DNA from 3 places in the Dactylosporangium sp. NPDC050588 genome. Region 2 is predicted to be linked to each of the others. Evidence: riboswitches for the same ligand, from Rfam matches in the RefSeq annotation. Region 2 holds a riboswitch; each other region holds the start of a gene.
What was found. A riboswitch is a leader RNA that binds a small molecule or an ion and turns the genes downstream of it on or off. The one in region 2 is predicted to bind cobalamin.

Region 1: another riboswitch for cobalamin. It lies ahead of AB0I21_RS16295 (VWA domain-containing protein); the one in region 2 lies ahead of cobN (cobaltochelatase subunit CobN).
Region 3: another riboswitch for cobalamin. It lies ahead of AB0I21_RS26655 (ribonucleoside-diphosphate reductase subunit alpha); the one in region 2 lies ahead of cobN (cobaltochelatase subunit CobN).

What each region holds. Positions count from the first base shown of each region.
Region 1 is NZ_JBFAJA010000020.1:115,086-117,328, forward strand. Features, by position in the region: gene AB0I21_RS16285 (hypothetical protein) at 1-25, opposite strand, end outside; gene AB0I21_RS16290 (hypothetical protein) at 101-952, opposite strand; cobalamin riboswitch at 1,023-1,197, shown strand; gene AB0I21_RS16295 (VWA domain-containing protein) at 1,232-2,243, shown strand, end outside.
Region 2 is NZ_JBFAJA010000154.1:10,184-12,426, forward strand. Features, by position in the region: gene AB0I21_RS55310 (precorrin-3B synthase) at 1-925, opposite strand, end outside; cobalamin riboswitch at 1,011-1,233, shown strand; gene cobN (cobaltochelatase subunit CobN) at 1,272-2,243, shown strand, end outside.
Region 3 is NZ_JBFAJA010000039.1:57,672-59,914, forward strand. Features, by position in the region: cobalamin riboswitch at 837-1,048, shown strand; gene AB0I21_RS26655 (ribonucleoside-diphosphate reductase subunit alpha) at 1,182-2,243, shown strand, end outside.

The DNA.
Region 1 (2,243 bases), on a different contig from region 2:
GGGCGATCGAGGCTGATCGGCGCATCGGAGAGGTCCTTCTCTGTTGATGACGGCTGCCTGATGACGAGTTCCAGATCGGCCGGGCCGGCGGCCGGTTGAGCTAGCCCGTGAGCGCTATCCAGGTGTCGTACTGGTGCACCGCGATTCCCTCGAACGCGGCGTAGCGCTGCGCGGCCCGGTCGACGTCGCTGAGCGTGGCCCGCATGGCGCTGTCCGTGCCGCCGTGGAACGTGCAGTACGCGCAGTCACCGAGCGCCTGCGTCTCCGCGCCCAGCCGGGCCGGTTTCGCCGCCTTCCCGGCCCGCCGCAGCAGGTCGTCGGCGACGCCGAGCATCGAGTTGCCGCCGGTCGCGGTGTTGCGGTAGCTCATCACCGTGACGCCGTCGACCCGGGCGAGCACGGCGTCGGCCAGGTTCTCCCCGCCGACCTGGACCGTCGGCAGCCAGAAGGGCACGTCGAGCTCGACCGGCGGGCCGATCAGCACCAGCTCGTCCAGCAGCCGCAGCAGCTGCGGCACGAGCGCCGCCTGCCGCTCCTCCCAGGCCGGCAGCAGGTAGGGCTCGACGTCGACGTGCAGCCCCCGGAACAGGCCGGACGCCGCGGCGGCCCGCGCCCAGGCGAGCGCGGTCGCGTGGTCGGTCGTCCAGGCCGGTTCGCCGCCGAGCGCGTCGAGGGCGATCCCGGCGTCGTCACACAGCGCACGCAACCGGGTCAGCTCCGTCACGTCGGCGCGCGGGTCGTAGTACGCGAAGATCGTCGTCACCGAGCGGGCCTTCGCCCAGTCGACGACGGCCTCCGGCCGCTCCCGCTCCCACAGCCACATGGCCCGGGTGCCCGGCGGCGCCACGCTCGTCTCCGGTGCCAGGGGCGGCAGGCGCGGCCGTACCGACGCGACGACCAGACCCATGGTCGACACGACGCACAGGACGGCGTGCGCGACGCTCCTCCACATGTCATCTGTTCGGCCGGTCGTGCCCGGCCCGAAGGATTTGGGTCACGTTGACGTCACTGGGAGCCGTGGGACACGATGAACCCCGAGCGGTCATAGGGAGGAACCCAGTGCGAATCTGGGACGGTCCCGCCACTGTGACCGGGGAGCCACCCTCCAGCGTCAGGGCCACGGCCGCGAGCCGGAAGGTCGGGGGATGGCGGCGATCCGGGAGTCAGGAGACTCCAGCCGCTCGTGCTCCATGACCCAGCGGGCGCGGACCCGCTCGAGGAGGATGTGCCCGTGACGTCGCCGTATCCGTTCTCGGCCGTGGTCGGCCTGCCCGACCTGCGCCTGGCCCTGCTGCTCACCGCCGTGTCACCGGCGATCGGCGGGGTCCTCGTCCGGGGTGAGAAGGGCACCGCCAAGTCGACCGTCGTGCGTGGCCTCGCCGCGCTCCTGCCGGAGGTCGACGTCGTCGCCGGCTGCCGCTTCGCCTGCGACCCGCTGGCTGCCGACCCTTCGTGCCCCGACGGCCCGCACACCGCCGGCACGCCCGCCGCCCGGCGCCGCTCCGCGCTGGTCGAGCTGCCCGTCGGCGCCACCGAGGACCGGGTCGTCGGCACCCTCGACCTGCAGCGGGCCCTCGGCGAGGGCGTGAAGGCCTACGAGCCCGGCCTGCTTGCCGCCGCGCACCGGGGCGTCCTCTACGTCGACGAGGTCAACCTGCTGCCCGACCACCTCGTCGACCTGCTCCTCGACGCCGCCGCGATGGGCCGCGCCCACGTCGAGCGCGACGGGGTCTCCGTCAAGCACGCCGCCCGCTTCCTGCTCGTCGGCACCATGAACCCGGAGGAGGGCGAGCCGCGGCCGCAGCTCGTCGACCGGTTCGGCCTGGTCGTCGGCGTGGCCGCGCCCGCCACGGTCGAGCCGCGGGCCGAGGTGGTGCGGCGGCGGCTGCAGTACGAGAACGACCCCGCCGGGTTCGCCGCCCGCTACGTCGAGCAGGACGCGGCCCTGGCGGGCAGGATCGTCGCCGCCAGGCAGATCCTGCCCCGGGTCACGCTGCCGGACGCGCAGCTGGACCGGATCGCGCGGATCTGCATCGCGTACCGGGTGGACGGCCTGCGCGCCGACATCGTCGTGGCCCGCACGGCGGTCGCCGTCGCCGCCTGGCACGGCCGGACCGTCGTGACGAAGGACGACCTGCGGGACGCGGCCCGGCTCGCGCTGCCGCACCGGCGCCGCCGCGACCCCCTGGACCCGCCGGGCGCGGACCAGGAGCGCCTGGAGGAGATCCTCGACCAGGAGCTCA
Region 2 (2,243 bases):
CGGGGTCGGTGCCGAGGCCGGCGGTCGTCAGCAGTGACTCGAGACGTCCAGCTTCTTCGACCGGCACGTCGGGCACGACGACGGTCCGCCACGGCGTGACGATGATCTCCCCCGACGCCGCCGCGACGAGCGCCGCCGACTGCTCCGGTGTCAGCAGCCCGAGTGGTACGACCACCGTCAGCGCGACCGGTCCCCCGACCTGCGGGGTCCGTCCGACCGCCGGCCCGGGCGAGCCTACGAACTGGTCAACGTCTGTACCGAGGGCGAACCCCAGGCGGGCCGCCACCCGGGCCGGGCCGTCGGTCAGCTCGGCCAGCCGCCACGCGGTGCCGCCCTGCGCCGCGCGCTCGTCCAGGAACGCCCGGGACGCCCGGAGCAGCAGCTCAGCGGGGTCGTCACCGGCCCGGCCCGCGGTCGGGAGCCCGGCGAGGAGGAGGCGGTCGCCGTGCAGGCCGACGTCGCCGCCGAGCGGGGACACGTCGCCGCGCCCGTCGTCGACGGTCACCAGGAACCGGCCGGGCAGCGCCGCCAGGGCGGGGTCGGCGCACAGCCCGGCGTCGAACGCGGCCACCACCGGCCGCACGTCCAGCTCGCCGAGGCCGTCGCGGCCGCTGAGCGGGCTGGCGATGATGTTGCGGACCCGCTCGTGGGTGTCCGACGGCAGCAGTCCCGCGGCGGTGAGCCTGGCCGCCAGCTCCGGCGACGCGTCCGGCCGCAGCCCTCTGATCTGCACGTTTCCGCGCGAGGTGAGCTCCAGGGCGGGGTCGCCGAGGTCCGCGGCGGCGGCGCGGAGGACCTCGAGGGCGGGGACGGGCAGCCGCCCGCCGGGCAGCCTGACGCGGGCCAGGCCACCGTCGGCCGCCGCGTGGACCTGCACGGCACCCGGGCACCGGTCCGGAGCGTCACGTCCACTGGCAGCCTGCACGCGCCGGATACTACTGCGCAGCACCCCGCCCGACCCAAGGAAGCCGACACCGAGGTGGGACGGGCGAGCTTGACGCAAGGAAGCCGTGACCGGCAGAGTTGGCGGTGCTGTACGGCGACGTGTGGAGGAAGCCGGTGTGAATCCGGCGCGGTCCCGCCACTGTGACCGGGGAGTGGACCTCCGACGACGGCCACCGGGCCCAGCGCCCCGGAGGCCGGAGACGACGGCCACCGGGTGCGAGCCCGGGAAGGCCGGAGGCGAGCGCCGATCCGGGAGCCAGGAGACTCTCCGCCGCCGGACCTTTCCCGACCGACTTGGGGCGCGGACCCCGAGGGAGGACCCCGGCGTGATCCTGCTGCTGTCGACGTCCGACACCGACCTGCTCAGCGCCCGTGCGAGCGGCGCGGCGTTCCGGCTGGCCAACCCGTCCCGCCTCACCGTGGAGGAGCTGCCGGCCCTGGCCGACGGTGCCGACCTGGTCGTGGTGCGGTTCCTGGGCGGCTACCGCGACTGGCAGGAGGGGTTCGACACGCTGCTGCGCCTGCCGGCGCCGGTGGTGCTGCTCGGCGGTGAGTCGCTGCCCGACGCGGAGCTGATGCGCCGCTCGACGGTGCCCGCCGGCGTCGCCGCGGAGGCCCACGCCTACTTCACCGAGGGCGGCCCCGCCAACCTCGCCGAGCTGCACAACTTCCTCTCCGACACGGTCCTGCTGACCGGCCACGGGTTCGCGCCGCCGGTGCAGACCCCCGCGTGGGGGGAGCTGGACCGGGAGTCCAAGGCCGACGGTCCGACCGTCGGGATCATCTACTACCGGGCGCACCACCTGGCGGGAAACACCGCGTTCGTGGAGACGCTCTGCGAGGCCGTCGAGGACGCGGGCGGGCGGGCCCTGCCGGTGTTCGCCTCGTCGCTGCGGGCCGCCCCGGCGGAGCTGCTCGACACGCTGCGGCAGGCGGACGCGCTGGTCGTCACGGTCCTCGCCGCGGGTGGCACCCGGCCCGCCGACGCGCAGGCCGGCGGCGAGGACGAGGCGTGGGACGTCGGCGCCCTGGCCGCGCTCGACGTGCCGATCCTGCAGGGGCTGTGCCTCACGAGCTCCCGCGACACCTGGGACGCCAACGACGACGGGCTGTCGCCGCTGGACACCGCGACGCAGGTCGCGATCCCGGAGTTCGACGGCCGGATCATCACGGTGCCGTTCTCGTTCAAGGAGATCGACGCCGACGGCCTCACCGTGTACGTCGCCGACCGGGAGCGGGCCGGCCGGGTCGCCGGGACCGCGGTCGCGCACGCCCGGCTGCGGCACCTGCGGCCCGAG
Region 3 (2,243 bases), on a different contig from region 2:
AATCAGGGGGTCACCGCCCAGCTGTGCCAACTGGGCATACGCGGTTCGCTCGTCGAACCACCGACCCCGGGCCGAGGCGCCGAGGCAGGCCAAATGAACCAGCTCACCGACCACTTCGACGCCTGGCGACGCCATGACATCGCGGGCGTCCTGGCGACACTGACCGACGACTGCGTGATCATCGAGTGTTACGGGCCGACCTACCGCGGCCGACACCGCGTCGAGCAATGCCAACAGCACCGGCCTCGCCGCGCAGGCGCTGCGCGGCGCCGGCCGGCCGGTCGCCTGGCTCAAGGCCCGCGGATTCCTGCTCGGCCTGCAGGTGCGCTGCTCCGGCCCGGCCGCCGACCGCGGCGCGATCACCTACACGACGACCGGGTTCGACCCGGCCACCGCGATCCGCGCGACCGCGCAGGCCGTGCCCGGTCTGACCGGCGCCGGCTTCGCCACCCTCACCGCCGCCGACTCGCAGGCCGCGGCGCCGGGTTCACCGTCACCGGCACCCAGCGCTGGAGCCTCGCCTTCATCTGCCGGATCAACGGCAAGCCCACCGCCGCCACGGAGCCATGCGTCAACACCCCGCCGGCGTCGGCGTACTGGTCCTACTGGCACGCAGTGCCCGGCGGTGCCTGGAACTACAGCAGCCTCGGCGCCACCGGTTACGACCCCGCCATCGGTACCGTCGAGGGCTGGGCGTTCGGGTCCGGCGCCCCGCCCTCCGTCCCCGCGTGACCACGGCCGGGTCCGCCGGTGCCGGCCGGCGGACCCGGCTGTGAGCTACGGCACGACACGCCGACACAGGATCTGGTGTTGTGAATTCTCGCCCGCACCCATATATGGTGTCGCTTGCAGCTGGTTCGGCCGCGCTTCGGTGCGGTCGTGGCAACAGGGAACCCGGTGTGAGTCCGGGACTGCCCCGCAGCGGTGAGTGGGAACGAACGCTGTCATTGAGCACTGGACCGTGAGGTCTGGGAAGCGACGGCCAGTAGGTGACCGGAGACGGTCGCGCCCGCGAGTCCGAAGACCTGCCAGCGCACCGCGCGCCGAGGGCGGCGTGCGGTGGTCGGATGCCGCGTGGGACGGCTGACGCCATCGCCAGGTGCTCCTCGCGTGCGCCTTTCTGTGGCGGGCTTCCCCCTGCGTTCATCCGGTGGTGATGAGCAGGCGACGAGGGGGAGCACATGACGGTGACGCAGGACCAGGCGACGGCCGGGAAGGCGCCGGAGCAGCGCCGGCACGCGATGCAGGTCCGCAAGCGCAACGGCGACCTGGAGCCGGTCGACGTCAACAAGATCGTGAAGGCGGTCGAGCGATGGGTCGCCGACCTCGACGAGGTCGACCCGCTGCGGGTGGCGACGAAGACGATCAGCGGACTGTACGACGGGGCGACGACGGCGGAGCTGGACAAGCTGTCGATCCAGACGGCGGCGGAGCTGATCGGTGAGGAGCCGCAGTACTCGCGGCTCGCGGCGCGGCTGCTCGCGGCGTACGTCGACAAGGAGGTCCGCGGGCAGGGCGTGGCGAGCTTCAGCCAGGCGATCCGGCACGCGCACCAGCAGGGCCTCATCAGCGACGACACCGCGGCGTTCGTAGCCCGCAACGCCCGCAAGCTCGACGACGCCGTCGACGTCGACGGCGACCTGCGCTTCGAGTACTTCGGGCTGCGGACCGTCGCCGACCGGTACCTGCTGCGCCACCCTTCGTCGAGACTGGTCGTGGAGACCCCGCAGTACTGGCTGCTGCGCGTCGCGTGCGGGCTGTCGCAGACCCCGGGTGAGGCGATCGGTTTCTACCGGCTCATGTCGTCCCTCGCGTATCTGCCGAGCTCGCCGACGCTGTTCAACTCCGGCACCGCGCACACCCAGATGTCGTCGTGTTTCCTGGTCGACTCGCCCCGCGACGAGCTCGACTCGATCTACGAGCGCTACCACCAGGTCGCGAAGCTGTCGAAGTTCTCCGGCGGGATCGGCATCTCCTGGTCCCGGGTGCGCGGCCGGGGCGCGCTCATCCGCGGCACGAACGGCAAGTCCAACGGCATCGTGCCGTTCCTGAAGACCCTGGACGCGGGTGTTGCCGCCGTCAACCAGGGCGGCCGGCGCAAGGGCGCCGCGTGCGTGTACCTGGAGCCGTGGCACCCGGACATCGAGGAGTTCCTGGAGCTGCGCGACAACACCGGCGAAGAGGCCCGCCGCACCCACAACCTGAACCTCGCGAACTGGATCCCGGACGAGTTCATGCGCCGG